DNA from 3 places in the Pantoea sp. Ep11b genome. Region 1 is predicted to be linked to each of the others. Evidence: predicted binding sites of a transcription regulator. Region 1 holds the regulator's gene; each other region holds the start of a gene.
The links. Region 1 encodes CRP, which controls carbon source genes, mostly activating them, when cyclic AMP is high. Its sites were predicted from a motif close to ATGTGANNNNNNTCACAT; they were not measured.
Positions count from the first base shown of each region.

Region 2: AB1748_RS03385 (YjcB family protein) is a predicted target of CRP. The motif match lies at 3,719-3,736, and genes of this name have one in related genera.
Region 3: AB1748_RS11205 (sugar transporter) is a predicted target of CRP. The motif match lies at 6,090-6,107, and genes of this name have one in related genera.

Region 1 is NZ_CP160631.1:46,140-56,938, forward strand. It holds gene tauD (taurine dioxygenase) at 1-191, opposite strand, end outside; gene tauC (taurine ABC transporter permease TauC) at 188-1,015, opposite strand; gene tauB (taurine ABC transporter ATP-binding subunit) at 1,012-1,779, opposite strand; gene tauA (taurine ABC transporter substrate-binding protein) at 1,789-2,766, opposite strand; gene AB1748_RS00345 (LacI family DNA-binding transcriptional regulator) at 3,002-3,982, shown strand; gene AB1748_RS00350 (LysE family translocator) at 3,984-4,586, opposite strand; gene AB1748_RS00355 (hydrolase) at 4,645-5,661, shown strand; gene AB1748_RS00360 (YheU family protein) at 5,666-5,884, shown strand; gene AB1748_RS00365 (phosphoribulokinase) at 5,946-6,815, shown strand; gene AB1748_RS00370 (OsmC family protein) at 7,059-7,463, opposite strand; gene crp (cAMP-activated global transcriptional regulator CRP) at 7,768-8,400, shown strand; gene AB1748_RS00380 (YccS/YhfK family putative transporter) at 8,458-10,533, shown strand; gene AB1748_RS00385 (aspartate aminotransferase family protein) at 10,535-10,799, opposite strand, start outside.
Region 2 is NZ_CP160631.1:729,899-740,697, forward strand. It holds gene AB1748_RS03370 (transposase) at 142-537, opposite strand; gene AB1748_RS03375 (oligosaccharide flippase family protein) at 1,062-2,318, shown strand; gene AB1748_RS03380 (ATP-grasp fold amidoligase family protein) at 2,327-3,277, shown strand; gene AB1748_RS03385 (YjcB family protein) at 3,332-3,613, opposite strand; gene soxS (superoxide response transcriptional regulator SoxS) at 3,857-4,282, opposite strand; gene soxR (redox-sensitive transcriptional activator SoxR) at 4,384-4,869, shown strand; gene AB1748_RS03400 (glutathione S-transferase family protein) at 4,909-5,574, shown strand; gene AB1748_RS03405 (NCS2 family permease) at 5,911-7,260, shown strand; gene AB1748_RS03410 (Na+/H+ antiporter) at 7,406-9,055, shown strand; gene AB1748_RS03415 (LysR family transcriptional regulator) at 9,098-10,000, opposite strand; gene AB1748_RS03420 (CidA/LrgA family protein) at 10,104-10,529, shown strand; gene AB1748_RS03425 (LrgB family protein) at 10,522-10,799, shown strand, end outside.
Region 3 is NZ_CP160631.1:2,358,538-2,369,336, forward strand. It holds gene AB1748_RS11175 (nucleobase:cation symporter-2 family protein) at 1-944, opposite strand, end outside; gene bioD (dethiobiotin synthase) at 1,125-1,823, opposite strand; gene AB1748_RS11185 (ROK family transcriptional regulator) at 1,937-3,154, opposite strand; gene AB1748_RS11190 (LysR family transcriptional regulator) at 3,288-4,178, opposite strand; gene AB1748_RS11195 (MFS transporter) at 4,273-5,523, shown strand; gene AB1748_RS11200 (hypothetical protein) at 5,683-5,943, shown strand; gene AB1748_RS11205 (sugar transporter) at 6,163-7,347, shown strand; gene AB1748_RS11210 (DUF1471 domain-containing protein) at 7,425-7,682, opposite strand; gene AB1748_RS11215 (DUF1471 domain-containing protein) at 7,733-7,990, opposite strand; gene AB1748_RS11220 (TetR/AcrR family transcriptional regulator) at 8,297-8,947, shown strand; gene rhaM (L-rhamnose mutarotase) at 8,981-9,295, opposite strand; gene rhaD (rhamnulose-1-phosphate aldolase) at 9,285-10,127, opposite strand; gene AB1748_RS11235 (L-rhamnose isomerase) at 10,138-10,799, opposite strand, start outside.

The DNA.
Region 1 (10,799 bases):
AAGCGGATCGCCAGCGCCCGATGCTGTTCCGGCGTTATTTTCTGGTCGCGCAGAAACAGCACCTGATGACGCAGCAGGCCGTGATAGAGCTGCTCAAACTGCGCATCGCTCAGCGGGCGGGAGAGATCCAAGTTTGACACCTGCGCGCCAATCCAGGGACCAAGCGGGGTAAAACTGAGACGTTCATTCATGACTGTTCTCCACTCCAGGGCGTCAGGCGACGCTGCAACGCGCGCAGCCCGAGTTCTAAACTAAAAGCGATCAGGGCGATCACTGCGATCCCCGCCAGCACCACATCCGTGGCGAGAAACTCTCCTGCTGACTGCACCATAAATCCCAGGCCCCGCGTGGCGGCAATCAGCTCCGCCGCTACCAGGGTGGACCAGCCTACTCCCAGGCCAATACGCAGGCCGGTCAGGATCTCCGGCAGCGCACCGGGCAGAATCACCCAGCGCAGCAGCTGCCAGCGATTCGCCCCCAGTGAACGGGCCGCCCGCAGTCGTACCTGCTGCGTGTTACGCACCCCCGCCAGGGTCGAGAGCGTAACCGGCGCGAAGATGGCCAGATAGATCAGCAGGATCTTCGAGGTTTCCCCGATGCCGAACCAGATCACCATCAGCGGCAGATAGGCGAGCGGTGGAATCGGCCGATAGAGTTCGATCAGCGGATCGAGCAGCCCGCGGGCAACCGGGCTGAGCCCCATCAGGATCCCCACCGGAATACCCATCGCCGCCGCAGCCGTCAGCGCAATCAGCATCCGCGTCAGGCTGGCGGCCAGATGCTGCCACAGCGTGGCATCCATAAAGCCCTGCGCGCTGGCGATCACCAGCAGCTTGCTGAACACCTGCTGCGGCGACGGCAGAAAGAGCGGCGCGATCAGGCCCAGCGCGGTTACGCCCCACCAGATCAGTAGCAGCAGTGAAAGACTCAGCAGGCTTAGCGTAAAGGGGATCGAAAAGGGCCAGCGCAGGCGGCGACGAGCCGGCAGCGACTTGTCGTGCGTGAAGGCGCTCATGCAAACGCCTCCCGCTGGTCGAATACCCGGCTCAGCACATATTCACGCTGAGCGATAAAGTCCGGATCGGATTTGATGCTGCGGCACGACTCGCCCGCGGCAAAGCGCTGACCGAAGCCGGGGCGCAGCCGCTCAACGATGCGGCCCGGCCCCGGCGACAGCAGGATCAGTTCACTGGCGAGAAAGATCGCCTCTTCTATATCGTGGGTAATCAGCAGGATCTGTTTGCCGCTGTCGCGCCACAGCGTCAGCAGCAGGGTCTGCATCTGCTCACGGGTAAAGGCATCCAGCGCGCCGAAGGGTTCATCCAATAGCAGCAGTTGCGGATCGGTGGCCAGCGCACGCGCGATACCGACCCGCTGCCGCTGACCGCCGGAGAGCTGCCAGATGGCGCGCTTTTCTGCACCCTCCAGGCCGACCTGCCTGATAAGCCTCCGTGCGATAGTCTCGCGTGCCTCGCGTGCCATCCCCGCCAGCTGCAGGCCAAAGGCCACGTTCTCCAGCACGTTACGCCACGGCAGCAGACCTTCGTGCTGAAACACCACGCCGCGCTCCGCGCCAGGGCCGGTCACCGGCTGGTTATCCAGCGTGATGCTGCCCGACTCCACCGGCAGAAATCCGGCAACCAGATTGAGCAGGGTCGTTTTGCCGCAGCCGGAGGGGCCGAGCACCACCAGCAGTTCATGGCTCTCCAGCTGCAGGTTGATATCCTGCAATACCGGCTGTCCGGCATAACGAGCATTGAGGTGAGCGATGCGCAGCATGGTGCCTCCTTAAGGTTTCACGAGTGGTGCGACAAAGCGCGAGGTCACGTAGCTGCTGTAGTCGTTGTCCGCCTGCGGCACTCTGCCCTGCGCTTTCAGAAAGTGCGCGGTATCGACGATCGCTTGATTAACTGGTTTGCCCAGCTGCTCAACCTGCTGCTGCGCCGTGAGATAGGTGTTGCCTTTAACCAGGCCCGGCACCTGCGCTTCCGGCACACCGCTCAGACGGGAGAGCTTACTGAGGTTCTCCGGCTGCTTCAGCCAGCTGTCGGGGCTGTTAAGATAGGCCTGCTGAGCCTCGATCGCGCTGCGGGCGAAAGCGGTAACGATCTCAGGATGTTGCTCCGCAAAATCTTTGCGCACCACCCAGACATCCAGCGTTGGCGATCCCCAGCGGCCAACGTCTGCCGAGTCGGTTAACACCCGGCCCTCTTTTTCCAGCTCGTTCACCGCCGGTGCCCAGACGTAGGCGCCATCGATATCGCCCCGCTGCCAGGCCGCGATAATGGCGGGCGGCTGCAGGTTCACCAGCTGGACCTGCGACGGTTTAATGCCCCAGTGTTTCAGGGCCGCCAGCAGGCTGTAATGGGTGGTGGAGATAAAGGGTACGGCGATACGCTTGCCGATGAGATCCTGGGGGTTCGTGATGCTCTTCTTCACCACCAGCGCTTCAGAGTTCCCCAGCTGAGAGGCGAGTAAAAAGGCTTCGATCGGCAGCTTCTGCGCCGCTGCGACCGCCAGCGGGCTGGAGCCGATATTGCCGATCTGCACGTCGCCGGAGGCCAGCGCGCGGAGCACGCCCGCGCCGCTGTCGAATTTGCGCCAGTCAACGCTGGCCCCGCTCGCTTTAGCAAAAGTGTTGTCGGCCTGCGCCACCTTTGCCGGTTCCGCTGAGGTCTGCCAGGCGACGGTGACGTTGACCGCCTCTGCCCTGAAAGCCAGCAGCGCCAGCGCCGCCGCTAAAAATGTTAAACGTGTTGCTGCCATGATCGCGTCCCCCTGTTTTTATCGTGGGGGCAGTGTCTCCGGGCGCTATAATTTCATAAAGGAATTAAAAATTATCCCCTATAGAAATAAGTTCTTAGATCACTATCTGCAAACGTAAGTCGGAAATCGCAATTGCTGAAAAAGGCTAAAGTAAGCAAAAATGTCAGGCGCTCACATTGTCCCTGTGTTATTGATATGCATTCCCAATTACTGCCTGTTAAGGTCTCTGTATCTGATGTCGATCGAGAAAGTCGCTCAGCTGGCTGGCGTCTCTAAAGCCACGGTATCGCGGGTTCTCAACGCGAATCCCGGCGTAAAGCCTCATACGCGTGAAAAAGTTCTGGCGGCCATCTCTGCCTGCGACTATCAGCCTAACCTGCTGGCGCGTCAGCTGCGCACGGCGCAGAGCCACATGCTGCTGGTGCTGATCTCGGATATCACCAACCCCTTCTGTTCGCGCGTGGTTCAGGGCATTGAGGCCGAAGCCGAACTGCATGGCTACCATATCCTGCTCTGCAACTCCGCCTCGCAGCTTCAGCGCGAAGCCGCCTATCTGAGTCTGCTGACCGGCAAAGTGGTGGATGGCGTGATCACGATGGATGCGGCGTCCGGCTTACAGGATCTGCAGGCGCTGATTGCGGGTGCGCCCTGGGTGCAGTGCTGTGAATTCGATCCTGCCATCCCCGCCTCTTCCGTCAGTATCGACCACCTTGAGGCGGCGCGTGACACCGTCCACTACCTCGCGGGCAAAGGGCGACAGCGCATCGGGCTGGTGAATGGCGACATGCGCTACCTCTATTCGCATCATCGGGAAAAGGGTTACCGGCAGGCGATAGAGGAGCTGGGCCATGCGTGGTCTGCCGTCGCCTATACCTATGAAATTACGCCCGAAGCGGGGAGTCAGGCGCTGCGCGAACTGATGGCGCTGCCGCAGCCGCCCGATGCGGTGTTTGCCGTGTCCGATGTGCTGGCAGTAGGCGTGGTTCACGCGGCGCTGGAGGCGGGCCTGCGCGTGCCGGAGGATCTGGCGGTCGTCGGATTCGATGGCGTGCCCTTTACCCGCAGCCTTAACCCGCCGCTGACCACCATCGAGCAGCCGATGAACGAACTGGGCGCACGCAGCGTGCAGTTGCTGCTGCAGAAGATCCGTCAGCCTAACGCGCCAGTGATCCATGAGGTATTGCCCTGGACGCGCGTTGAACGCGCATCCAGCTGACTCAGTGCCAGATTAACAGGACGCAGGCGGCAGTCAGCAGCCCCATCGCCAGATTAAAGATTTTCCAGGCGCGACGGCTGCGCAGGATGCGGCCAATCATCGCGCCAAATCCCATCCAGATGACGCCCGAGACCAGGTTAACCAGAAACATGCCGACGCTAATCGCCATTACAGAGTGACGATAGGCGTCACCAGCCAGGCTGAAGCTGGCGACCGCGCCCAGCGCCATCAGCCAGGCCTTGGGATTGATCAGCTGCAGCAGCCCGCCCTGCCAGAACGGCATAGGCGCATCCGGTGCCTGGTCAGTCTCCAGCTTCTCGTAGCTGGCGGTGGCGATTTTCCACGCCAGCCAGAGCAGATAGAGGCTGCCGGCAATTTTCAGCACCAGATGCAGCGAAGGATAGAGCAGGATCAGCCCCCCCACGCCAAAGGCCACCATCAGCAGCATCACCTGCATCCCGATCATGATGCCAATCATCAATGGAAAGGTGCGCACGAAGCCAAAATTAGCACCCGAGGCGGTGAGTAACATATTATTGGGGCCGGGCGTAATCGCCGCGACCCAGAGAAAGCCCAACATTGAGAAGAAAAGACTCAGTTCCATGACAATCGGGTACTCCCTGCCCCGGTAAGAAAAAACCTCTCGAAGCTAACAGTGTGATATGGAACAGACAAGCTTTTACCACATGAAATTTACCGGACCGGAAAACGAGCAGTTCACGCCGCCTGCCGGGCTGCGTAACGCGCATCTGCAGACGATGCTGCCGCGTCTGTTACGCCGGCGCAGCACGCTGGTTCCCCACTGGCAGCGTCTCGATCTGCCGGATGGCGATTTTGTCGATCTCGCCTGGAGTGAAGATCCGCACTCTGCGCAGCATAAGCCACGCGTGGTGCTGTTTCACGGGCTGGAGGGAAGTTTTCACAGCCCCTATATTCACGGCCTGATGACGATCTGCCGCGCGCGCGGCTGGCTGGCGGTGGTGATGCATTTTCGCGGCTGCAGCGGCGAACCTAACCGGCTGAACCGCATCTATCACTCTGGTGAAACCGACGACGCCCGCTTTTTCCTGCGCTGGCTGCACACCCGCTGGGGCCGCGTGCCTACCGCCGCCGTGGGGTTTTCGCTGGGCGGCAACATGCTGGGCTGTCTGCTGGGTCAGGAGGGCGCCGCCGCAGAGGTCGACGCTGGCGTGATTGTTTCAGCGCCGCTGCTGCTGGAGCCCTGCAGCGTAAAACTGGAACGCGGTTTTTCGCGCTTCTATCAATACTATCTGCTGGCACAGCTCAAGAAGAATGCCCGCCGTAAGCTGCACGCCTGGCCGGATACGCTGCCGGTGAATCTGGCAGAGCTCAAGGGGCTGCGGCGACTGCGCGACTTCGATGATGCGATTACGGCGCGCGCCCACGGTTTTATGGATGCGGCAGATTACTATCATCGGGCCAGCGCCATGCCCTGGCTGAAGCAGATAGAAAAACCGCTGCTGATCCTGCACGCCCGGGACGATCCCTTTATGAGTGATGAGGTGATCCCGCAGAGCAGTCAATTATCTGCCACTATTACGTATCAACTGACATCACACGGCGGCCACGTAGGGTTTGTCGGCGGCACATTACGCCAGCCTGAAATGTGGCTGGAACAGCGCATCCCTCAGTGGATCGCCCCTTTTCTGGATAACTGATCTCGTGATTATTCCCTGGCAACAGGTCTCGCCTGAGACCCTTGAAAACCTGATTGAAACCTTTGTGCTGCGCGAAGGCACAGACTACGGCGAGCAGGAGCGCAGCCTGCTGGACAAAGTGGCGGACGTGCGACGTCAGCTGGAAAGCGGTGAAGTGGTGCTGGTATGGTCAGAACTGCATGAGTCGGTCAATATTATGCCGCGCAACGCCTTTCGTGGCTGATGCACCCGCCGCCATTTCATGCTAACAATGCCTGTTACCCGATCTCACAGGGAGCTTCTCTATGTCTGCACGTCATCCTATTATCGCGGTGACCGGTTCCAGTGGTGCAGGAACCACCACCACCAGCCTGGCGTTTCGCAAAATCTTTCAGCAGCTTGATCTTCATGCGGCGGAGCTGGAGGGCGACAGCTTTCACCGCTTTACCCGTCCTGAGATGGATATGGCGATTCGTAAAGCGCGCGATTTAGGACGCCACGTCAGCTACTTCGGCCCCGAAGCCAATGACTTTGGCCTGCTGGAGCAGAGCTTTAAAGAGTATGGCTATAGCGGACAGGGGCAGTCGCGCAAATATCTGCACACTTACGATGAGGCGGTGCCGTGGAATCAGGTGCCAGGCACCTTTACGCCGTGGCAGCCGCTGCCGCAGAACACCGATATTCTCTTCTATGAAGGGCTGCATGGCGGTGTGGTAACGGCGCAGCACAATGTGGCGGAGCAGGTTGATCTGCTGGTTGGCGTGGTCCCGATTGTAAACCTGGAGTGGATCCAGAAGCTGGTGCGCGACACCGGCGAGCGCGGCCACTCCCGTGAAGCGGTGATGGACTCGGTGGTCCGGTCGATGGAGGATTACATCAACTTCATCACGCCCCAGTTCTCCCGCACCCATATCAACTTTCAGCGTGTCCCGACCGTAGATACCTCCAACCCGTTCGCTGCCCGTGCCATCCCATCGCTGGATGAGAGTTTTGTGGTGATTCATTTCCAGGCGCTGGAGGATATCGACTTCCCCTATCTGCTGGCGATGCTGCAGGGCTCCTTTATCTCGCACATCAATACCCTGGTGGTGCCGGGCGGCAAAATGGGTCTGGCGATGGAGTTAATTATGGGCCCGCTGGTGAAGCGGCTGATGCAAGGCAAACGGATAGAGTAAGGGACGGCATGCGCAGGCTTCAGGAAGGTCGCTACAGGCAAAACCCGGACACAAAGGATCTGACAGCAGCCCATAAGCTCAACACGCAGGGAACCGGATCAGAAGAGGAAAGCGTCCCCCGCCAGGGACAGCGCGGGACGAGCGGTCAGGGACTGGCTCAGGCGACCTTCTGATCTGACCCGGTTCTCTGTGCAGGCACGGTCTTACAACAGCGTGCCGGCAACGTTAAAAATCCTGCGGCTATTACAGTTCAATCACTTCGTAGCTGTGGGTAATCGTTACGCCTTTACCCAGCATGATGGCGACCGAGCAATATTTTTCCGCCGAAAGATCGACGGCGCGTGAGACCGCTTTATCCTGGAGTGCTTTGCCACTGACGATAAAATGCAGGTTGATGTGCGTAAAGATTCGCGGCGCCTCTTCACGACGTTCTGAGGTCAGTTTTACTTCACAATCAGCCACATCGTTGCGGCCTTTTTGCAGAATTGATACCACGTCGATTGCGCTGCATCCGCCCGCCGCCATCAGCACCATCTCCATTGGGCTGGGCGCTTTATCCCCTGAATTGCCATCCATCAGGATCTGATGGCCCGATGAGGATTCTCCGAGGAATGTCAGCCCTTCTACCCATTTCACTCTTGCCTGCATGATTTTTGCTCCGGAATATGCTGTTTTGTCGTCAGAGTACGCTTTCCCCTGGTAAACAGCAATCCGGAGAAATCCGCCCGTAGCTGAAGCGAGACAACAGAAGACAGTCGGCTTAAGCTGTGCTACAAACAGTGCTGAAAATATTTTTCGTCACCCGATGACGAAGCCGGGAAGAATGATGCGCACTGCGCCTGATGCGGCCCGAATAATTTCCTGAAATGGAAAACGCTTGAAGCTTTCACCGCCTGACAGGGAAAACTGCCCCCTGTGTTTTGGGCACGATTACAACAGAGGATAATAGCGAATGGTTCTCGGCAAACCGCAAACAGACCCTACACTCGAATGGTTCCTGTCCCATTGCCATATTCACAAGTATCCATCCAAAAGTACGCTGATTCATCAAGGTGAAAAAGCCGAAACGCTTTACTACATCGTGAAAGGTTCCGTTGCGGTTCTGATTAAAGATGAAGAAGGCAAGGAGATGATTCTTTCCTACCTGAATCAGGGTGATTTTATTGGTGAGCTTGGCCTGTTTGAAGAAGGCCAGGAGCGCAGCGCCTGGGTACGTGCGAAAAGCGCATGTGAAGTGGCAGAGATTTCTTATAAGAAGTTCCGTCAGCTGATCCAGGTTAACCCTGATATCCTGATGCGACTCTCGTCGCAGATGGCGCGTCGCCTGCAGGTCACGTCTGAAAAAGTGGGTAATCTCGCTTTCCTTGACGTGACCGGGCGCATTGCACAGACCCTGCTTAACCTGGCGAAACAGCCAGATGCCATGACGCATCCCGACGGCATGCAAATTAAAATCACTCGTCAGGAAATTGGCCAGATTGTTGGTTGTTCACGCGAAACCGTGGGCCGTATTCTGAAGATGCTGGAAGATCAGAACCTGATCTCCGCACACGGCAAAACCATCGTCGTTTACGGCACCCGCTGATTCCTGTCACCCACGGCGTGATGGCAACATCACGCCGTTATTGTTTGTGCTGAGCCGATGTGGCGTCGAATAATCTACCACCCTGAAGTGAACTACGCCCTGCGGCAAACGCTGGTGCTCTGCCTGCCGGTGGCGCTGGGCTGGCTGGCGGGCGACCTGCAAAAAGGCCTGCTCTTCTCGCTGGTGCCCGCCTGCTGCAATATCGCTGGTCTGGATACCCCGCATAAACGCTTCTTCAAACGCCTGATCGTGGGCGGCAGCCTGTTTGCCCTCGGCAGCTTCCTGATCCAGTGGCTCACCCTGCAGGCGGTGCCGCTGCCGCTGATCCTGTTCGCCATGTCGCTGTTGCTCGGAGTAACCGGAGAGATCAGTCCACTGCATGGCCGTCTGCTGCCCGGCACCCTTATCGCCGCCATCTTTACCCTGAGCCTGGTGGGTCGCATGCCGATCTATGTTCCGCCCCTGCTCTATATCGGCGGCACGCTCTGGTATGGGCTGTTTAACTGGTTCTGGTTCTGGCTGTGGAAAGAGCAGCCGATGCGCGAGAGCCTGAGTCTGATCTACCGCGAACTGGCTAACTACTGCGACGCCAAATATACCCTGCTGACACAGCTGACCGATCCGGAGAAGGCCCTGCCGCCGCTGCTGGCTCGCCAGCAGAAAGTGGTCGACCTGATCAACACCTGTTATCAGCAGATGCATATGCTGTCGGCCAGCCGCGACCACAGTCATAAGCGGCTGACGCGCGCCTTTCAGGTGGCGCTGGATCTGCAGGAGCATATCTCAGTCAGCCTGCATCGGCCGGAAGAGGTGCAGAAGCTGGTGGAGCAGAGCCACGCCGAAGCGGTGATCCGCTGGAATGCCAAAACTATCTCGGCCCGGCTGCGGGTGCTGGCGGATAATATTCTTTATCACCAGTTACCCGAACGCTTTGCGATGGACAAGCAGCTCGGCGCGCTGGAGAAAATCACCTGGCAGCATCCCGACAACCCGGTCGGGCACTTCTGCCTCTATCACTTCAACCGGATTGCCCGGGTCCTGCGCACGCAGAAACCGCTCTATCAGCGCGACCTGATGGCCGACCGCCAGCGCCGCCTGCCGCTGCTGCCTGCCCTGCGCAACTATCTCTCCCTGCGCTCCTCGGCGCTGCGCACCGCCGGTCGTTTTGCGGTCATGCTGATGCTGGGCAGCGCACTGGCGCTGTTCTTCAACATTCCCAAGCCCTACTGGATCCTGATGACCATCATGTTCGTCAGCCAGAACGGCTACAGCGCCACCCGTGTCCGCATCCAGCACCGGGCGCTGGGCACGTTTGCCGGGCTGGTGATCGCGGCCGCTACGCTGCGCCTGGCGGTGCCGGAGTCACTGGTGCTGCTGATCATGCTGGCGATTACCTTTATCAGCTATCGCTTTACCCGTCAGTTTTATGGCTGGTCGATGATTGGCTTCACGGTGACTGCCGTTTATTCGCTGCAGCTGCTGTCGCTGAACGGCGCACAGTTTCTGCTGCCGCGCCTGATGGATACGCTGATGGGCTGTCTGATCGCTTTTGGCGGAATGCTCTGGCTCTGGCCGCAGTGGCAGAGCGGCTTACTGCGGCAGAACGCGCATGATGCGCTGGAAACCTATCAGGATGCGCTGCGTCTGCTGCTGGGCGATGAGCAATCACCCGACAAACTCGCCTACCAGCGCGTGCAGGTGAATCAGGCGCACAATGCACTGTTCAACTCCCTGAATCAGGCGATGCAGGAGCCGGCATTCAACGCCCAGTATCTGAAAGATATGCGGCTCTGGGTAACGCACAGCCAGTTTATCGTCGAGCACATTAATGCGATGACGATTCTGGCGCGCGAACACACCATGCTCACGGCCTCGCTGGCCCAGCGCTATCTGCAATCCTGTGAAATCGCGCTGCAGCGGTGTCAGCAGCGGCTGGAATATGATGGGGCAAGCTCACAGGTTAATCTGCTGGATGAGCTGGAGAATATCAGTGAGGGGCCGGTGACGGTCGTGGAGCAGCATGTGCGGCGCATTCTCGATCATCTGAGCGTAATGCACACTATCTCTTCACTGGCGTGGAGCCAGCGACCGCAACATGGCCGCTGGCTGATCCGTCATTTACGGAAAAGCTGATTCAGCCGTTGAGCACCCTGCCGACCGCCGTGGCGAAGCGATGCATGCCCTCTTCGATGTCAGCCGGTTCAATGATCAGCGACGGCGCGAAACGCATTACGTCAGTCCCGGCGACCAGCACCATCACCCCTTCTGCCGCAGCGGCATTCAGGATGTCGCGCGATTTACCGGCATGCTGAGGCTTCAGCGCCGCACCAATCAGCAGGCCTTTGCCGCGGATATCGCTGAACAGATCATACTTCGCGTCAATCGCCTGCAGCGCCGTC
Region 2 (10,799 bases), 680 kb from region 1:
AAAGAAGCTTAGCCGTGAAGCCATTCATTAGTTATAAATGGAGCGGAAAAGGGTGCCGCAATTGTCCTGTTAAATGATCTTCATCTCTTCTGGTAAGAACAAATCTCAGCGTTAAGTCTAAAAAGCGCGGTAGCATTAGGTTCAGCGGTTCTCCGTACCTGACGGATAGTGGTAGACGCTGCGGCTGATATCCAATAAGCGGCAGCTGCGGCGGGTGCCGATGTCAAAAGTACTCTGCAGAAAATCCACAGCCTGACGTTTTTCATTCGTCGTAAAGAAGTGCTTCAGCACGCTCTGCAGCATCTCTTTGTCAGAGTTGAGGATCTGCAGTTCGCGTGTGATGTTCTGCAGTTTTTCTTCCAGATCCTTGATTTTTCTGCCTTCTTCCGAAGACAACCCAGAAAACTTCTTCTTCCAGCTGTAGAACGTGGCTTCAGAGATGCCTAACTCTTCACAGATTTCCCTGACTTTCACGCCCGATTCAGAAGCTTTAATGGCATTTGTGATTTGATCTTCGCTGTATCGTGACTTTCTCATAAATGCTCTTACCTTTCTTATCGATTAATGGATGAGAATGACTTTAATAATTTCTGGCACTGTAAGATTCTATTAAGGCAGTATTAAAGTGCGCGAGTTGAATTGCGAAGCCTAAATTAAGATATTTGGAATAAATATCATCATGGGATAAATCTTATTTTATTCTTATCGGCCAGGCGTGCCTTCCTGGAGGCGGGTTTTTGTTATAAATTCATCGCATCCAAATTACGAAAAAATTCTACGTACATTGGATATTTAGCCTTATCGACCTGATTAATTTGCCGATAAGGCGCTTTAAGGTTGTTTTATTTTCAGCCTGAAATCGTTTCCATTTGAAGTGATTCGCGCCATTTATAATAAGAATTATCCTGAATTCACTCTCCGGAATATGATTTACTTCTCACTTTTCGGACCAGTTTGGTCTGAAGTCTTACATTTCCGCCAGGCCCACTGAGCGCTTATTAATTCGTTACAGGGATGTTGTACCGAAGCGGTTGTAGTTGAGTAATACTAAGGAAGAGTCGATGAAATTGAGCGTAATGTCGAATGCCGCCTGGATGATGTCTGAAAAGATCATCTCCGTTTTTGGCGTCATTTTTGTGACGTCTTACGTGGCGAAATCCTTTGGTCCGACGGTGTTCGGCCAGATGGCGTTTTCTACTTCACTGTTTGCAATGGTGCAGACCGTTGCAATCTTTGGCACCGAAACCATTCTGTTCAAGCGCGTCAGCAAAAATGCGGCCAAAGGGCTGCGTCTGATGACGATCGCCCGCACGCTGCGGATGGTGCTGCTGCTGGCGACATCGGTGCCAGTCTTAATCTGGGTCTGGTACAACATGCAGGAAAACTTCCTGGCATTTGCACTGGCCTCATTTGTGGCTTCGGTGTTTGTCACTCAGGACACCTTCAGCGTCTATAACAACGCCCGGCTTGCCTCGCGGCTGAACACGATCGCCAACGCGGTGGGAATGCTGCTGAGTTTCGCCATCAGCTTCACCATCGCCTGGCTGCGTCTGAATCCGCTCTGGCTGACGCTGTCGATCGTGGCCGTGACGCTGGTGCCTTACCTGATTAAACGCCGCAATTTCTATCAGGAGCATCAGGATCAGATGCCGCCGCGCGAGAAGCGCACCGCCTATCTGCGTTATCTGATGTATGCCGGTCTGCCGCTGGCGATCTCCAGCATCTTTATCTCTGTGCAGGTTAAAGCCGCACAGATGTTTCTGGCGGGCACCGCGCCCGCGCGCGATCTTGGCCTGTTTGCGGCGGCTAACACCATTTCCGCCTCCTGGATTTTTATCCCGGTGGCGCTTATCACCTCCTGCTTCACTGAAATTTTCAGAGAGCGCGGCGAGGTAGCCATTAAGCTGGCTGCCCGGCTCAATGGCTATGTTATGGCTGTCTCCCTGTTGATGTTGCTGGTTATTTCGCTTTACGGCGAGCGGATCATCATTGCGTTGTACGGGCCGGAATACACACAGTCAGGAAGTCTCATTACGTTGCTGTCGATAGCGACCAGCTTTTCGGCAATGGGGACGGTAGCGTATCGCTACATGGTTAAAGAGGGAGGATTCAACTACCTGCTGCGGAAAATCATCTGCCTGATGGTCATCAGTCTGCCGCTCTCCTGGTGGTTGATTCAGGGGCACGGCATCATGGGGGCCGCGTGGAGCGTTTTCCTTTCAGAGCTCTTGTCCCTGACCGTAATGAATTACTTCTTTAAAAACGGCGTCATTCAAAAGATTCAGGTTTCCTCACTCAACTACAAAACCTACAAATGAGGTCAGATATGCTCAAGTTGAAAGAAGAACTCAGAAGAAGTGTGCAGTACTTTATCAAGAAGATGCCCTGGGCTTATCAGGACCGCATCTACTACTTCCATAAGTTCAGAAAGCTGCCCAATCTGCGTCAGCCAAAAGTGTTCAACGAGAAGGTGTTGTACCGTAAGTTTATCTTCGGCGATTACCAGAACTATGGTCGCCTGTCAGATAAATACTCGGTGCGCGAATTTATTGCTGAGAAAATCGGTAATGAGTACCTGATCCCGCTGGTTCACGAAACCACTGACCCGACCACGCTGAACAGCTTACCCTGCTGGAAAGGCACGGTGATCAAGCCGAACCACGCCTCCAACATGGTGGAGATTCTGCTGGAAGAGCCGGATGCGCTGCGCAAGCAGCAGATCATTCACGACTGCTATCGCTGGCTGAAGACCGACTTCGCCAACGAAGCGCGTGAGATCCACTACCGCTACATCAAACCACGCATTCTGGTAGAGAAGTACATTGGTGATGGCAAAAGCGCGCCGATCGATTACAAGTTCCATATGTTCAACAAGCGTGATGGCAAGTTCGAATATGTGTTGCAGGTGATCTACAACCGCTGCCAGCCGCTGCTGTCGATGAATTTCTATGTGAACAACCTCAGCGAGGCCTATCACAAGATTCGCGACACCGGTCTGGATGTCTCGCCGATCCTGCCTTCGCTGGAGCATGCGCTGGAACTGAGCAAGAAGCTGGCCAGTGATTTCGACTATGTGCGTGTGGACTGGTATATCCATGACGAACAGATCTACTTTGGCGAACTGACCTTCACCCCAGGTGCAGGGCTGGTAACCGGATTGGATCGCGGTTTAAATCAGATGATGGGAGATATGTGGATTCAGGACCGTCGCGGAACGCAGAGCCCGGGCGTGACAGTGCAGGATGTGAATATCCCTGCCATGTTGAAGAAAATTTAAGCACACACAGCAATATAAAAAACCCCGCTTCGCGGGGTTTTTTATGCGCAGAAATCAGGGCATCGGCCAGTCAGCAGGCGCCTGGCTCATCGCCTCAATAAAGGCATGCTTTGAGATAGCCAGGAAGTTATGCACGTTGTCCATGCTCAGGGTAATGCCCATCAGCCCGGTCACAAACCAGCAGGTCATGCCTAAACCGATCCCGCCACACATAAAAGCCATGACGTGACGGCTATCCTGACGAAGTTTAGTTTTCAGGGTGCTGGCAAAAAACATCATTACTGCGCTCAGCAACTCCCAACGCATAACAAGAAAACTGGCGGTTAACGTAGCCATCGGCCGGACCTCAATATCAGTAAGTATCCCTGACAATCTGCGGACATCACCGGCGGCGGAAAAGCGTGTCAGGAAAGACTTTTGCGCCGTCAAATCAGGTTCAAAGTGTGACGTGGGTCACATTATATCACCCGATTTTAAATTTTGAACAAAATCTGACTCATGGTGCGGGCATGAAATGAACAGCGGCGGAATAAACGGCGGGAAATCAGAGGGATGCGCCCGGGCAGGCGCATCGGTCAATCAGCGAACCGGGCAGCACTCGCCTGTGGTGCGCTGGGTAAAGCTGTTCAGCGTGTCGTTGCAGCCAAAACTCAGGAGGCGAGGGCGCTGGATGGCCTGACGACGCATGGTGTGACGATAAGCCGTCGGCGTCTGTGAAAACTGACGACGAAACACCCGGGAGAAGGTCTGCTGCGAGTCATAACCATACTGCATCGCGATATCGAAAACCGGGCGCTGCGTCTGCGACAGCGCTTCTGCCGCCAGCGTCAGACGGCGTTCACGAATATAACCACCCAGCGTCTGTTTCGTCACCGAACGGAACATACGCTGCAGGTGCCATTTCGAATAGCCCGACTTTGCGGCCACTTCGTCAATCGACAGGCTCTTATCAAGGTTCTGGTCAATCCAGTGCGTCAGGGAATGAATGATCTCTTCTTGCATGATGGCCTCATCCTTCTGGTGTGTAATAAAGAGGTAACAGGAGTTTAGTCGTTCCGATGGAGAAGAAGTATAATTCCTCAAGTTAACTTGAGGTAAAGGCTGAGATGAAAAAAGAACGTAACTATCCAAAACCGGTCTTAACGCCGGGTGAAGTGGCGCGCCGCAGCGGCGTCGCGGTCTCTGCGCTGCACTTCTACGAATCGAAAGGATTGATCTTCAGTACCCGTAACAGTGGCAATCAGCGGCGATACAGCCGTGACGTCCTGCGCCGCGTCGCGATTATCAAGATTGCACAGCGCATCGGTATTCCGCTGGCGACGGTCAGCGAGAGTCTGGACCACATTCCGGCCAACAAGCGCATGTCGACGCCGGAGTGGGATGCGCTGACGCAGCACTGGCGCGAAGAGCTGGACAAGCGGATCGAAACGCTGACCCGCCTGCGCAATGACCTGGATGGCTGCATCGGCTGCGGCTGTCTGTCGATGCGCGACTGTCCGCTGCGCAACCCTGGCGATCGGCTGGGTCAGCAGGGTTCCGGAGCCGTGCTGCTTGATCCCGAACAGGATGACAGACATGCGGAAGGTGAGTGACGTCTATACTGAGGGGAGGTCAACACACAGGGAACCACGATGATCACCGTTCACCATCTTGAGAAATCGCGCTCGCATCGGGTGCTGTGGCTGCTGGAAGAGCTGGAAGTGCCTTATCAGATCAAACGCTATCAGCGCGAGCCGACCATGCTGGCCCCGGCGGCGCTGAAAAAAGTGCATCCGCTGGGGAAATCGCCGGTCATCACCGACGGCAACCAGGTGGTCGCTGAATCCGGGGCCATTCTTGAGTACCTTGAAGAGAAATATGACCAGACGTTCAGGCTGAAGGTGAATGATGAGGCGTCGCGGTTGCAGTGCCGCTACTGGCTGCACTATGCCGAAGGCTCCCTGATGCCGCTGCTGGTAATGAAATTAATCTTCGGGCAGATGGGGAAAAAGCCGGTGCCCTGGCTGCTAAGGCCGGTAGGCGCAGCCTTTGGTAAAGGGGTGCAGAAGGCGTTTCTGGATAAACAGCTTAAGCCGCACATGGCGATGATTGAACAGCATCTGACCGCCCACGACTGGTTTGCCGGCCCGCATCTCACGATTGCGGATATCCAGATGAGCTTCCCGCTGCTCGCCCTGGCGCAGCGCGCCGGACTTGATCAGATGCCCGCCACGCAGAAATGGCTGAACACCGTGCAGCAGCGTGCCGCCTGGCAGCGGGCGATTGCGCAGGGCGGCGAACTTTCACTGCCCGGCTGACCGGGCGTCCAGGCCGCCTGGCCGGGTCCGGCCCCGGACAGGCGACTCATAACGCCCTGAAATCCCGTTAACGGCGGCGTTTCCGTCGCCCTCTCTCAGCCCGGCCATGCGCTCCTGATCCTGAAGAATCTCCCTCTGACAGTTGAAAATGGACGGCTAAACGCCGGATAATCGCCTGCCTTTTTTATCTGGCCGCGTCTGACGGGCCACTATCTGCGGCAAGGTAAACGTTTGCCTGCCGGGTTACGCCGGGCAGTGACGCCGTCTACCCGCTTATTCCAGGGACAGCGATGGTCGCAGAGCGATCCACACAACAAAAATTTTTGAGGCTCAACTATGTCAACTGAATCACGCCCGGCCAGTGGAAAACTGGACGCCTGGTTCTCGATCTCGGCGCGCGGCAGCAGCGTGCGTCAGGAAATTCTGGCCGGACTCACCACCTTCCTGGCGATGGTCTACTCCGTGATTGTGGTGCCGGGGATGCTGGGAAAAGCCGGTTTTTCTCCCTCTGCGGTCTTCGTTGCCACCTGCCTGGTCGCCAGCTTTGGCTCCATCGTCATGGGGCTGTGGGCCAATATGCCGATGGTGGTGGGCTGCGCCATCTCCTTAACCGCCTTCACCGCCTTCAGCCTGGTGCTGGGGCAGCACATCAGCGTGCCGGTCGCGCTGGGCGCTGTCTTCCTGATGGGCCTGCTGTTTACCCTGATCTCGGCGACCGGCATTCGCGCCTGGATCCTGCGTAACCTGCCGATGGGCGTCGCGCACGGCACCGGCATCGGGATCGGCCTGTTTCTGCTGCTGATTGCGGCTGACGGCGTGGGTCTGGTCATGAAAAATCCGGGACCGGGCCTGCCGGTGACCCTGGGCCACTTCACCACCTTTCCAGTGATGATGACGCTGCTGGGGCTGTCCGCGATTATCGGCCTGGAGAAGCGTCGGGTGCCGGGTGGCATTCTGCTGACGATCGTCGCCATTTCGCTGCTGGGGCTGATATTTGACCCGGCGGTCAGCTATCAGGGGCTGTTTGCGCTGCCCGCACTGCGCGACGCCAGTGGTCAGTCGCTGCTGTTCAGCCTGGACATTATGGGCGCAATGCAGCCTGTGGTGCTGCCCAGCGTCCTGGCGCTGGTGATGACGGCTGTGTTTGATGCTACCGGCACCATCCGCGCGGTGGCGGGCCAGGCCGGTCTGCTGGATAAACAGGGGCAGATCATTAACGGTGGCCGCGCGCTGACCACCGATTCCGTCAGCAGCCTGTTTGCCGGTCTGGTGGGGGCGTCTCCGGCGGCGGTCTACATTGAGTCGGCGGCCGGTACGGCGGCGGGGGGCAAAACCGGCCTGACCGCGATTGTGGTCGGTCTGCTGTTCCTTGTGATCCTGTTTATGTCACCGCTGGCGTATCTGGTGCCTGCTTACGCTACCGCCCCGGCCCTGATGTATGTCGGCCTGCTGATGCTCAGCAACGTGTCGAAGATCGACTTCAATGATTTTGTCGATGCGATGTCGGGCCTGCTCACGGCGGTAATCATCGTTCTGACCTGTAACATCGTGACCGGCATCATGATCGGCTTCGCCAGTCTGGTGGTCGGCCGTCTCTTCGCCGGTGAATGGCGTAAGCTCAACATCGGCACCGTCGTCATCGCTGTGGCGTTGGTGGCCTTTTACGCCGGAGGCTGGGCGATCTGACTGTACAACCGGACGTGCGGCTGCGCGTCCGGGATTTTTCACTGTTTTCCCGCCCGTCGCACGCGTAGCTGACAACCTTCACCGCACTTTGTTTTACACTTTAGCGCTTAACCAATGATTGAAAGAAACGACGCCTAAGGAAAGCATGGAAATCTTTTTTACTATTCTCATCATGACGCTGGTCGTGTCGCTCTCTGGCGTCGCGGCCCGTATCCTCCCTTTTCAGATCCCGTTGCCGCTGGTCCAGATCGCCGCCGGTGCGCTGCTGGCCTGGCCCACATTTGGTCTGCATGTGGACTTCGATCCGGAGCTGTTTCTGGTGCTGTTTATCCCGCCGCTGCTGTTCGCGGATGGCTGGAAAACGCCGATCAGCGAGTTCCTGCATCATGGCCGTGAGATCATCGGCTTAGCCCTGGCGCTGGTGCTGATTACCGTGATCGGTATCGGCTATCTGATCTACTGGATGGTACCCGGCATTCCGCTGATCCCGGCCTTTGCGCTGGCTGCGGTACTCTCGCCGACCGATGCCGTGGCGCTCTCCGGCATCGTCGGGGAAGGCCGCATTCCCAAGAAGATCATGTCGATTGTTCAGGGTGAAGCCCTGATGAATGACGCATCGGGCCTGGTCTCCCTGAAGTTTGCCGTCGCCGTCGCGATGGGCACCATGGTGTTTACCTGGAGCGGTGCCAGCATTGAGTTTCTCAAAGTGGCGATTGGCGGGCTGATTGCCGGTGTGGCCGTCTGCTGGCTCTACGGGAAATCGCTGCGCCTGCTCAGCCGCTGGAGCGGTGACGATCCGGCGACGCAGACCGTCCTGCTGCTGCTGCTGCCGTTTGCCTCTTACCTGATTGCCGAACATCTGGGCGTGTCAGGCATTCTGGCGGCCGTGGCGGCCGGGATGACCATCACCCGCTCCGGCATTATCCGTCAGGCGCCACTGGCGATGCGTCTGCGTGCCAACAGCGTCTGGCAGATGCTGGAGTTCGTGTTTAACGGCATGGTCTTCCTGATGCTGGGCCTGCAGCTGCCGGACATCCTGCAGACTTCTGTCGATCAGGCGCAGGCCGATCCTAATGTCGAACTCTGGATGCTGTTTGCCGACATCGGGCTGGTCTATCTGGCGCTGATGGTGGTGCGTTTCGGCTGGCTGTGGATTATGCAGCGCTTCAGCAAACGCCTGCTGAAGAAGAAGCCGCTGGAGTTCTCTAACTACTCGCTGCGTGAACTGCTGATCGCCTCCTTTGCCGGCGTGCGCGGTGCGATTACCCTGGCGGGTGTGCTGTCGATTCCCCTGTTCCTGAGCAACGGGGATCCCTTCCCGGCGCGCTATGAGCTGGTCTTCATCGCCACCGGCGTGATTCTCTTCTCGCTGCTGGTGGGTGTTGTGATCCTGCCGGTGCTGCTGCGCGGCATCGACAGCATCGACAAAGGCGCACATCGTCGCGAACTGCAGAGCGCCCGCGCGGTGATGGCCGGGGCGGCGATTGAGAGCCTGCACAAGATGGAAGAGCGGCTGGAAAATGAGTCGGAGGAGAACATCGATCCAGAGCTGCTGAAAGAGGTGAGCCTGCGGGTGATTGGTAACCTGCGTCGCCGCGCCGAAGGGAAGAATGATCTCGAACATGCGCTCTACGCCGAGAACCTGGAGCGCCGCTTCCGCCTGACCGGACTGCGCGCCGAGCGTGCCGAGGTCTACCATCTGCGCGCCACCCAGCAGATCTCCAACGAGACTATGCAGAAGTTACTGCACGATCTGGATCTGCTGGAAATCCTGCTGATCGAAAAAGAGGAGTAAGGTCAGGCTGGCACGCCTGCGCGGAGGCAGCGTGCCAGCCTTTTACACCGACAGGCGCGGCGGTTCATCCGGCCAGTGCTCGCGGCAGCAGGCAATCCACGCCTGCGCACTGCGCGACAGATAGCTCCCCTCCCGCCAGATCAATCCCAGGCTCCACTTCAGTTCCGATTCCAGCGGCAGCCACAGCAGAGACTGTTTGTCCAGGCGCTGACAGATCGGCTCCGGCAGAATCGCCAGCCCCATCCCGGCCTGCACCATCGCCGCCAGAAAATCCCACTGTCCGCTGCGCACCGCCACCGTCGGCGTCAGGCTGAGCCGCTGAAAGGCCTGCATCAGCTGACGGTTCAGCGAGAACTCTTCGTTGAAAATCAGCAGCGGATGCTGTGCGAGTTCGGTCAGACTCATCTGCTGACGGCCGAGCCACCCGGGATGGCGCGGCAGCAGCACACAGAGCGGATGATGCATCAGCGGCAGGGTGTTCAGCGGCAGCCCGGCGTCCACCGGCAGGGCGGTCAGGGCGATATCGAGGCTGCCCGCCAGCACTGCCTGCTGTACCGTCAGACCGCCAAACTCAGAGATCTTCAGCTTCACGCCGGGATAACGGCGGCGAAAGGCGGATATCGAACCGGCTATCTGCATACCGACCATCGGCGGAATACCGAGCCGCAGCTCGCCGGTTTTGAGCTGGTTGATGTCACCGATCTCCGCCTCCAGCTGATGAAACTCCTGCAGGATCGCCAGACCACGCTGATAGACCGCCTCGCCGCTGTCGGTGAGGTGCAGACGGCGGCCATCGCGCAGGATCAGCGTGCAGCCCAGCTCCTCCTCCAGCTGACGCAGCATCTTGCTGATGGTCGGCTGGGTCACGAACAGTTTCTGCGCCGCCCGGGTAAAGCTCTGCTGGCGGACGACCTCAGTAAAGTAACGCAGGGCGCGGACATCCATAACTATTCCTTTCAGGCATGATTGCGATAATTTTAATTCATTTTTTTCACCTTCTGTGGGCGTTTTATACTGGTGCAGTCAATTTATTCGGGGAGAGAGGAAGATGGCGTCCGTGCTGGTTTCACGCAGTCACCGCGCAGCGCAGTGGTTCAGTCTGCCGCTGCAGCTGGGGTTCTATATCGGCCTCTATATCGCCTGCGACCGGCTGGTAAGCTGGCTGCATCTGCCGCTGCCCGCCAACATTGTCGGGATGCTGCTGATGCTGGCGTTAATCGTAACGCGGATTGTGCCGCTGAACTGGGTAAAAGCGGGATCGCGCTGGCTGCTGGCAGAGATGCTGCTGTTCTTTGTTCCGGCGGTGGTGGCCGTGGTCAACTATGGCGATCTGTTGCGGGTGGATGGCTGGCGCATCTGCGTGGTAATTGGTGTCAGTACGCTGCTGGTGCTGGCCTCGACGGCCTGGGTCGTGGAGAGGCTTTATCAGTATGAAGTCGCGCGTGCCGCGCGTAAGCAGGCACCCGATGCGTGATCTCCTGCTCAGCCTGCTGTGTGTGGCGGTCACGCTGCTGGTTTATGCGCTGAATAAACGGCTCTATCGACGCTGGCGGACAATGCTGCTGATGCCGCTGGTGATGACGCCCCTGGTGCTGGTGGCGCTGCTGCTGCTGACGCACATCAGCTGGCAGGATTACATCGCAGAAAACCACTGGCTGCTCTGGCTGCTCGGCCCGGCCACGCTGGCCTTTGCGGTGCCGGTCTATGAGAACGTGGCGATCATCCGACGCCACTGGCTGTCGCT
Region 3 (10,799 bases), 1.6 Mb from region 1:
GTGGTGTTGGGAAAAGCGGAGAACACCGCCGCCAGCACGCAACTCAGGCCGTCGGCGACGATGCCGCCCTGCAGCCGCTGCTGAAACGGCTTGCCAGTAATCGGCTGTTGCGAGATCAGGCAGTTGGCGGTGAGATCGCCCACGGCCTCGATCACCGCAATGACGGCGACCAGGGCGATGGGCAGGAAAATCGTCCAGTCGAAGGCAAACCCAAACCGGAACAGGGCCGGCAGCACGATCCCGTGCTCCGGCGTTATCATCTTCAGTGGCAGGTGCCCGGTTAAGGCCGCCGCCACGCACCCTGCCGCGATACCGGCCACCACCGCCACCAGCCGCGCCCAGCGGTTACGCGCACGGTTCAGCGCCACGATCACCAGCAGCGTCAGCGCCCCCAGCGCCAGGTTGCCGGGCGATCCAAAATCGGCGGCGTTGTGGCCGCCCGCCCAGTCGGTGATGCTGACCTTGATCAGGCTGATGCCAATCAGGGTGATTACCGTGCCGGTCACGACCGGCGTCAGCACGTTGCGCAGCGAACCGACGCAGCGGCTGATCAGAATCGGGATCAGCGCCGCCACCAGGTTACAGCCAAACAGCATCGCCATAATCTCTTCCGGTGAACCGCCACGGCCTTTCACCATCAGTCCGCCGGACAGAATCACCCCCAGAAAGGCGAAGCTGGTGCCCTGCAGACAGATCATCCCGGCGCCGATGCCCCCGATACGCCGGGACTGTAAAAAAGTGCCCAGACCAGAGACAAACAGCGACATGCTGATCAAATAGGGTGTATAGGCCTGTAGCCCCAGCACTGAGCCGATGATCAGGGGCGGCGTAATAATCCCGACCACGCTGGCCAGCAGATGTTGCAGCGCGGCGATGAATGCCGGGACGGGGCCAATGCGGGCATCCAGCCCGTATAACAAACCTTGCTCGTGCGAGTGCGACATAATGATGCTCCACCTCTGGATGATAAGTGGAGGTAATGCATTTTCTGCGCCATGACGCTAGTAACTCGCACTATTCTGATTAGCGCATTGATTTAAAAGAGGAATTAAGCAAAGGAAGACAGCGATAAGCCTGAAACTTTAGGCTCATCGCTGACTGAGATGAAGAGATTTGTTTCATAATCAGGCGATCTTTGCACTCACAGCGTGCAGATCGCTCTGCTCCAGCAGGGAAATATCAATATAGGGGGTCAGATCACGCTGTTCGGCACGCGGCAGGTAAGGCAGCTCGCCCAGCCGCGGCGCGGCAATCTTTTCACGCAGAACCTCAATGATGTCGCTGTAGTGGGCCAGCCCCGGGTTGATGCGATTCGCGACCCAGCCCACCAAAGGCAGCCCATCCCGGGCTATCGCCTCTGCCGTTAACAGGGCATGACTGATACAGCCTGACTGAATGCCGACCACCATCACCACCGGCAGTTGCTGCTCCACGACCCAGCAGGAGAGCGGACGGCCATCATTCATCAGACTGCGCCAGCCGCCTGTGCCCTCCACCACCACCCGTTCGGCCTGCTGCGACAGGCTGAGGAGTCCCCGGGTCAGCAGTCCATAATCGATGTGCTGACCGGGATGGGTGCAGATCTCCTCCTCCTGAAAAACCAGCGGGTTAATGGCCTGATAGGGCAAATCCAGGGATGAGGCGCTCTGCAGCACCTGGGCATCTTTATTGCGCAGGCCATCAGCGGTGCTGGCCGCACTTCGCGCGACAGGCTTGTAGCCGACGGCGCTCAGCCTGTGGCGGATAAAACTCTGTAACAGGGCGCGTGACACTACCGTTTTACCCACTGCGGTGTCGGTGCCGGTAACAAACAGTCTGTTCACTCCACTTCTCCTTTTGGACCGTTGCGGTTAATCGGTGATTAACCTTGTTGCGAACCGGCATTCTAAAGAATGGAGGATGAGAACAGATTGCGTTAGCGCAAGATTAAGCCCGCTTAACCTTGCAACAGTTTCACTAACAGATGACCGCTGTAAAGCGCATCTTTGATCAGCGCCGCTGCGCCCAGCGTTCCCGGCTCGCTGAATTCCGTGGGTGCCAGCTGGATCGTCGCGCTGTAGGCAGGCAGTGACTGCTGCAGGATGGTGTTACGCACCGCCGGAAACAGCACATCGGCAGCCGCGTTAAGGGGAGAACCGATAAGAATATGTTGTGGATTAAAGATGTTGACCATCATTGCCAGGATCCGGCCAACGTGATGTCCTACGCTGGCGATGGTGTCGCGCGCCAGGCGATCGCCTGACTGGGCGGCTGCACACAGTGACTGCAGCGTCAGCGGCTGCGCATTGAGCAGGCTGTCAGGCTGCGCAGGCAGACGCTGGGCCGCCAGCGCCAGCAGGCTGCCGGTGCTGGCTACGGTTTCAAGGCAACCATGATTCCCGCAGTAGCACTGCTGACCGTAGGGATCAATCTGCGTATGTCCAATCTCGACCAGCGCCCTGCCGCTTTTATGCAGCAGCTGACCGCCGCTGATCACGCCAGCCCCCACCGTTTCATCAATCACGATCTGGATAACATCCTGCGCGCCGCGTGACGCGCCAGACAGCGACTCTGCCAGCGTCCAGGCTGAAATATCATGCTGCACAAAGACCGGCAGCCCGGTACGCGACGCCAGCGCATCGCCCAGCGGCATATCACGCACCTGATAACCCGGCAGCCGGTGCACCACGCCGGACGCGGCATTTATCAGTCCGGGCAGCGTGATGGCAATAGCCGTCAGACGCTCCAGCTTCCTTTGGTGGCGGATAAAGAAGGCATCGACCTGTTCAATCAGCGCGTTCAGCAGCGGCTGCGCAGACTCATCCGGCAGCGGCAGGCTCTCTTCTGCCAGCGCACGGCTGCTGAGATCGCGCAACGTAAAGGTCATGGCGCCGCGATGCAGGCGGATCGCCAGATAGTGCCAGGCGTCAGTGTCCAGAATCAGGCCAATCGCCGGGCGACCGCGACTGCCCGGCTCCTGAAATTCGGTCTCCTGAACCAGATGGGCATCCAGCATTTCCCGCACAATTTTGGTAATGCTGGCCGGGGCGAGCTGGGCGCGGCGGGAGAGTTCGATGCGCGAAATGGGACCGTGAAGGTCAATTAATCGATAAACGACGCCTGCATTGGTCTGCTTGATCTGGTCAATGTGGCCAGGTTGACTGTCCGGATTCACAACCCTGCTCCCGGTTATTTTCGCGCTTCTAAATAAAGATGCGCCATGGTGATGCAGATCAGGCAACAGCGTCAAATATTTGATTAAATATGTGATTTATCGCACAGAATGATGAGATGTGGCGGGGGTTTCATCACCGCTTTGTCTGCAGCAGCGCCATCATGTTCTCCATCTGTGCACTCTTCTCGCGGGCGGCTGACCAGACCAGCCAGAGTTCAGAAATCGCATCCTCTTCCGTTAAGGGCAGCCAGACCAGGTCACTCAGCCGCGCCCGGCGAAAGGAGGCGGGCAGTATGGAGACGCCCAGACCGGTCGCCACCAGCCCCAGAATCGTCATCGCCTCGCCCACCTCCTGGGTGATATAGGGCTTAATGTGATAACGGTGCAGCAGCGCCAGAATGTCGCTATAGAGCGCGGTGCCCCCCTGCGGATCAAAAAAGACAAAGGGCTCAGTGGCCAGGGCCGACACCGAGATGCGCTCTGCGCTGGCCAGCGGATGCGCCTTGTGTACCACAGCACACAGCGGCTCACTCAGCAGTAACTGATGATGCAGTCCAGCGGGCAGCGACGTGTTGCGCATCACGCCGAGATCGAGCCGTCCATCCAGCAAGGGCGCCAGCTGCTGGCGGGTGTTGATCTCCTGCATCTGGATGTGCACCTGCGGCCACTGCTGCCGGAAACGGTAGAGGGCGTCAGAGACCGCTGCGGTAAAGGGTGCGGAGGAGGTAAATCCAATGCGCAGCTCTCCCTCTTCGCCACGGTGCAGTCGGGCGGCGCGGTCGGCGGCCTGCTCAACCTGCAACAGAATCGTCCGGGCATCGCTCAGCAGCTGCGCACCCGCCGCCGTAAGCTGCACGCTGCGGTTAGTGCGATGAAAAAGCCTGGCGCCGGTTTCCGCCTCCAGCTGGATGATCTGCTGACTGAGCGGGGGCTGAGAGATATTGAGCCGCTGTGCCGCCCGCCCGAAATGGAGCTCTTCTGCCACCGCCACAAAGTAGCGCAGATGCCGCAGTTCGATATTCATATCTTAAACGTCTTATTTGAGATTATTAATATATTAGACATCATAATGCCGCTTTCCTAAGCTGACGACAGTTTTCTGACTTTAAGGAAGATGTGTGAGTCGCTCAATTCAGGCCACGGCAGATGACGACGCGGCGCCAGGTGCGCCTGCGACCACTGCGGCTTCAGGTTATATCCGCCGGGGTACGCCCCAGTTTATGCGCGTGACGCTGGCGCTGTTCTCTGCCGGACTGGCCACGTTTGCCCTGCTCTACTGTGTTCAGCCAATCCTGCCGGTTCTGTCGCAGCAGTTTGGCGTTTCGCCCGCGGCCAGCAGTCTGTCGCTCTCGATCTCCACCGGGTTGATGGCGCTGGGGCTGCTGGTCACCGGACCGCTCTCGGATGCGATTGGCCGCAAATCGGTGATGGTCACCGCCCTGATGCTGGCGGCGCTCTGCACCCTGCTCTCGGCCACGATGACCAGCTGGCACGGCATTCTGCTGATGCGGGCGCTGATGGGGCTGTCGCTCAGCGGCGTCGCGGCGGTGGGTATGACCTACCTGAGCGAAGAGATGGATGTGCGGGTCGTCGCCTTTTCGATGGGCCTCTATATCAGCGGGAACTCGATCGGCGGGATGAGCGGCCGTCTGCTGAGCGGGGTGCTGACCGACCTGTTCACCTGGCGGATTGCCGTGGCGGTTATCGGCTGCTTCTCACTGGCGTCGGCGCTGATGTTCTGGAAGATCCTCCCTGCCTCGCGCCATTTTCGCCCCATCCCGCTGCGTCCGCGTAACCTGATGATTAACTTCCGGCTGCACTGGCGCGATCCCGGCCTGCCCTGGCTGTTTGCCGAAGGATTCCTGCTGATGGGGGCCTTCGTCACGCTGTTTAACTATATCGGCTACCGTCTGCTGGAGGCCCCCTGGCATCTCAGTCAGGCGGTTGTAGGACTGTTGTCAGTGGTCTACCTGACCGGATCCTGGAGTTCACCCAAAGCGGGGGCGCTGACCAGCCGCCTGGGACGCGGGCCGGTGATGCTGGGTGCCACCGCGATGATGCTGCTGGGCCTGCTGATCACCGCCTTTAACGCTCTCTGGCTGATTCTGCCTGGCATGATGCTGTTCACCGCCGGTTTCTTTGCCGCGCATGCCGTGGCCAGCGGCTGGATTGGCCCGCGCGCGCGCCGGGCCAGGGGCCAGGCCTCCTCGCTCTATCTGTTCAGTTACTACGCCGGTTCCAGCGTGGCGGGTACGCTGGGCGGCTTCTTCTGGCATGAGTATGGCTGGCGTGGCATAACGCTGTTTATCAGTTTCCTGTTGATCCTGGCGCTGCTGGTCGCCTGGCGGCTGCACAGCAAAAAACTCTGACGAATCCCGCCGGAACCCGGCTTTGTACCGGGTCTGGCGGTATCCTGTCCCGACCCTATCCTGTCAATCCGCTCACCACAACGCGTGCATTTCCCGCTATAATCGTTCGTATTGAAATAATTCGTCTGCTTTGCCTTTTCACGGCAACAAGGAACGCCTGTGGCCCTCTACTATTACGTCAATAAACAATCGGGATATAACAATAACCATGTGGTGCATGCGGCGGGTTGCCCCTGGCTGCCGGACATGGATAACAGACTGTTTCTGGGCAGTTTTTACCATGTGAACGCCGCCATCCTGCAGGCAAAAAAATATTATGCGGGTGCCATTGGCTGTGAGAACTGCTGCCCGCTTAACCATCATGACGCACCGGACGGTCAGCAAAGCGTGGCCCTGAAGCACACGCCCTTTTCCCGCTAGTCAGAGAGGCGGAAGGTGGCGACGCGCGACGGCCGTAAGGCACCGGGCAGCTATCCCGCCTCACCGCTGAGGATGCGAAAATTTCCGTATTAAAAATGCGTTTCAGGGTTCCTCTTCCCGCTTTATTCACTACAATGTTCAGTAATTTGTGACACAAGTCACTTTCGCGGGATGGTCTGCCCCATCCTTACCCGCCGTACTGACTGATTTGACACCTTAATGCAACCAACAACTGTTTCACGTAAAACGGCCTGGCTTCGCGTCGTCCTGCTGGCCATCGCCGCGTTTGTTTTTAATACCACCGAATTTGTGCCGGTTGGCCTGCTGTCCGATATCGCGGCAGACTTCTCCATGCAGACGGCGGATGTCGGGATTATGCTGACGATCTACGCCTGGGTCGTTGCCCTGCTCTCCCTGCCGCTGATGCTGCTGACCCGCAACGTCGAGCGACGGCTGCTGCTGGGCGTGCTCTTCGCCGTCTTTGTCATCAGCCATGCGCTCTCTACCGTCGCCTGGGATTTCTGGTCGCTGATGGTCTCCAGGGTGGGTATCGCCCTGTCGCACGCCGTGTTCTGGTCGATTACCGCCTCACTGGCGATTCGTGTAGCGCCAGCCGGTAAGAAGACGCAGGCGCTCAGTATGCTGGCGACCGGTACGGCCCTGGCGATGGTGCTGGGTGTGCCGATTGGCCGCGTGGTGGGTCAGTATCTGGGCTGGCGCACCACCTTTGGCGCGATTGGTCTGTCGGCGCTGGTGCTGATGATTATGCTGGTGCGTATCCTGCCGCGCCTGCCCAGCGAACACACCGGTTCCCTTAGCAGCGTGCCGATGCTGTTTCGTCGCCCGGCGCTGGTCAGCATGTATCTGCTGGTGACGCTGGTTGTCACCGCGCATTACACCGCCTACAGCTATATCGAACCCTTTATGCAGAACGTGGCGCAATCCAGTGGCAACTTCACCACTCTGCTACTGCTGCTGTTTGGCTCTGCGGGCATTGTCGGCAGTATTCTGTTCAGCACGCTGGGCAATAAATTCCCCTCTGCGCTGCTGATCGCCGCAATCGCGCTGATTACACTCTGCATGGGACTGCTGATTTTTGCGGCCATTCGCCCTGCCGCCATTTCAACGCTCTGCATTGTCTGGGGGATGGCGATGATGATGATCGGTCTGGCGATGCAGGTGCGGGTTCTCTCGCTGGCGCCGGATGCCACGGATGTGGCGATGTCGCTGATGTCCGGCATCTACAACATCGGTATCGGCGCGGGTGCGCTGCTGGGCAATCAGGTCAGCCTGCATCTGGGCATGGCTGAGGTCGGCAATGTCGGCGGGATGATCGGTCTGGTCGCCCTGCTCTGGTGTGTCTGGATCTTCCGCCGTTATCCGCAGCTGCGCAGCAACGGCTGAATCCCGCTGCACGCATAAAAAAGGCTTCAGATACGCGGGTTATCTGAAGCCTGTTCACTACAATCCGTGACTGACACTTATTTATAGAGAATGGCGGTGCCATGCAGGTTGTTGCTGCCAGAGGTCGAAGTGATGCGGAAAGACTTTGCTCCGGCATCGCTGGCCTTTTCTGACAACTGCTGCTCCAGCGACGTCAGGCTGGTGCTGCCTGTTGCGCTGATTACGCCTGTTTTCTGCTGATCCAGCGGGATCGTACTGACCTGCTGCGCGGCAACGCTGGCAAAAGAGAAGCCGCTCAGCAGCGCCGCCGCCATAACAATCATGATTCTTTTCATGATGCCTGCACTCTGATTTTTCAACGCGCTTATCGGCGGAAAACGCTTCCTTACTGGTAGATCACCGCAGTGCCGTGCAGCTTGTTCTGGCCACTGGTTGAGGTGATACGGAACGATTTCGCGCCAGCTTCATCTGCTTTCGCACTCAGCTGTGCTTCAACCGAGCTCAGGTTGCTGCCACCCTGAACCGCGATGGTGCCAACAGGCTGCTGACTGGCAGGTTCGCTTGTGACGAGATCGGCGGCTGAAGCGCCAAAAGTCAGGGTAGTCAGTGCCAGTGCCGCCAGAGTCGTTTTGATAGTGTTCATAATAATCTCTCTTGAGTTAGTCAGTTCATTGGGTCTGAAACAGGTTGTCGCTATTTAATTAACGACCTTTAAATAAATGATAGATCCTGCCGCTGCCGGTCGTCAATATTTATTTAATGAGCGTTATTTTATTCGCGAAGCAGCGTGATTATGGGCTTCAGGCCCTTTTCTGATTTAACCTCAGGGGCGAAAACGGGGTGCGAACGCACAAAATGGCAACCGCTGTCACGCTCACTTTCTGCGGGCCTTGCAGATTTTTATAATGATCGGTAATTTAATACTCTGTTTCAGAACAAGTGAGGATGTATGAGCCAGGTTCAGGATTGCGATGTAAAGAAATGCCGTGGCCGGCCCAAAGTGTTCGACCGCGATGCCGCTCTCGATAAAGCACTGACTCTGTTCTGGACCCACGGCTATGAAGGAACCTCTCTGGCTGACCTGGTGGCGGCAACCGGCGCAAAAGCGCCCACGCTCTACGCCGAGTTTGTGAATAAAGAGGGATTGTTTCGTGCGGCTATGGATCGCTACATAGAGAAGTTCAGCGCAGAGCGCCAGGCGGCCTTAGCCGATGACCAGCTGGCGGTGGAACGGGCTATTGAAGCCTATTTCCGCGCCACCGCAGCCTGTTTCACCGAGCGCGATTCACCTGGCGGCTGCTTCTTTATCTGCACCTCTTCCGCGCTGTCGGCGGCGTCCACCGAGATTGCCACGATGCTGCAACAGCAGCATCAGTTGCAGGAGCAGGGACTGAGTGAGTTCCTGCTGGCGCGCCAGCAACGCGGAGAACTGCGGGAATCGGTCAATATTGCTGCGCTCTCCCGCTATCTGGGCTGTCTGCTGCAGGGGATGTCGGTGCGGGCGCGTGAAGGCGCAGAGCGTGAGGATCTGGAGAGCATTATAGAAACGTTAATGGCGATGTGGCCAACCCTGACGGGTGTGTGCCGGGCCAGAGCGTGAGGAATCAGGGCGGCATGGCCGCCCTTCTTATTTTCAGCTCAGGAAGAATACCGGTTTTAACGGCTGGCTGACCGGACTGTTGTCGGCATTCGACGGCATCAGATCCTTCATTGAGGCCCACCAGCGCTGGCAGACCTCCGTCTGCGCCACCGCGTTCCAGCGCGCTTCTGACTCGATCTCCACGCTGGCAAACAGCAGGTTTCGCCCGGCGTCCAGCCAGATGGCGTAGTTATGTGCGCCATGCGCTTTCAGGGTCGCGGCCAGCTCAGGCCAGATCGGTGCGTGACGGCGCTCATACTCCGCATGACAATCAGGCTTCACCTGCATCACAAAGGCTTTACGCAGCATTGGCTGGCCCCACATCCAGTGCCGGTTGCCACGGCGTGACGCCAAAGCGCTGGCCCAGGGCAACCAGCTGTTCGGTGGTGATGCTCTGCCGGATACCGCCCATCGACAGCACTTTCACGATCACTTCAGACGATTTCTCCGCCGTATCGATGAGACCAAAAGCTTCATCCAGCGTCGGACCGGTGCCGAAGATACCGTGGAACGGCCACATCACCAGGGTATGTGACTGCATCTGCGCGGCGGTCGCCGTGCCAATCTCATCGGTGCCCGGCACCATCCACGGCAGTACACCAACGCCATCCGGGAAGACCACCAGACATTCGGTGCTGCCCTCCCAGAGCAGCCGCGTCAGCCGGGCAGAATCGAGCGCAACGACATAGCTCAGGGCCATGAAGTTGGTGGCGTGACAGTGCATGATCACCCGATCCGCGCCCCCGCTGACCGCTTTGCGCACCGCGTGAGACTGAAAGTGTGACGCCAGCTCCGAGGTCGGCAACCCGCCGTTCGACAATCCCCAGTGAATTTTAAACGAAAGCCCTCTGTCATCGACCTGCAGCAGCGCCAGGCAATCCGCCGGGTCAAGCTGGACGTTCCGCATGAATTTCCCCGAGCCGGTGACCAGAAACCACTCATTTGCCAGCGCCGGTGCGGGCTGGCTCAGCTCCACGCAGCGCGGCGACGGGTAAAAGTCAGCGGCAAAGGGGCGAACCTCCTCCTCGCGCAGTCGCAGGCTGACGTTGCCGCCGTTTCGTTCATCCCAGCCCTTCAGCCACATATCGCTGGTCGCTTTAACCATTCCTTTAACAAACCCGGAAGAAAGAATGCTTTGCATAGTGAAATCCTTAACGTTGGCTCAAGATCTGTTGTTCATAATGGCGGACATCGCCTAACCAGCTGGCATCCGCCGGGACGTCATGCCGCAGGCACCACGCCTCCCAGACCGCCTGCCACGGCAGGGATTTCTGCTCTTCCAGCAGCGCCAGCCGGGCGGTGTAGTCGCCGCTATTCTCGGCCTGGCGCAGACGGCTGGTCGGCTCCAGCAGGGCGCGCAGCAGCGCTTTCTGGGTGTTGCGTGTGCCGATCACCCAGGCGGCGATGCGGTTGATGGAGGCGTCGAAGAAGTCGAGCCCGATATGCACCTTATCGAACAGCTGATGACGGACGATCTCACTGGCGATCGCCTGGGTTTCATCATCCAGCAGCACCACATGGTCGCTGTCCCAGCGTACCGGACGGCTGACATGCAGCAGCAGGCGCGGCACGTAGAGCATGGCCGCCGAGATTTTGTCGGAGATCACTTCGGTGGGATGGAAGTGACCGGCGTCCAGGCAGAGGGCCGTCTGGCGGCTGGCGGCGTACCCCAGGTAAAACTCATTGGAACCGACGGTGTAGCTCTCTGCGCCAATGCCGAACAGCTTGCTCTCGACCGCATCAATATGGTGCTGCGGGTTGAGTTTCTCCGAAATCACCTCATCCAGGGCGCTCAGCAGACGCTGACGCGGTG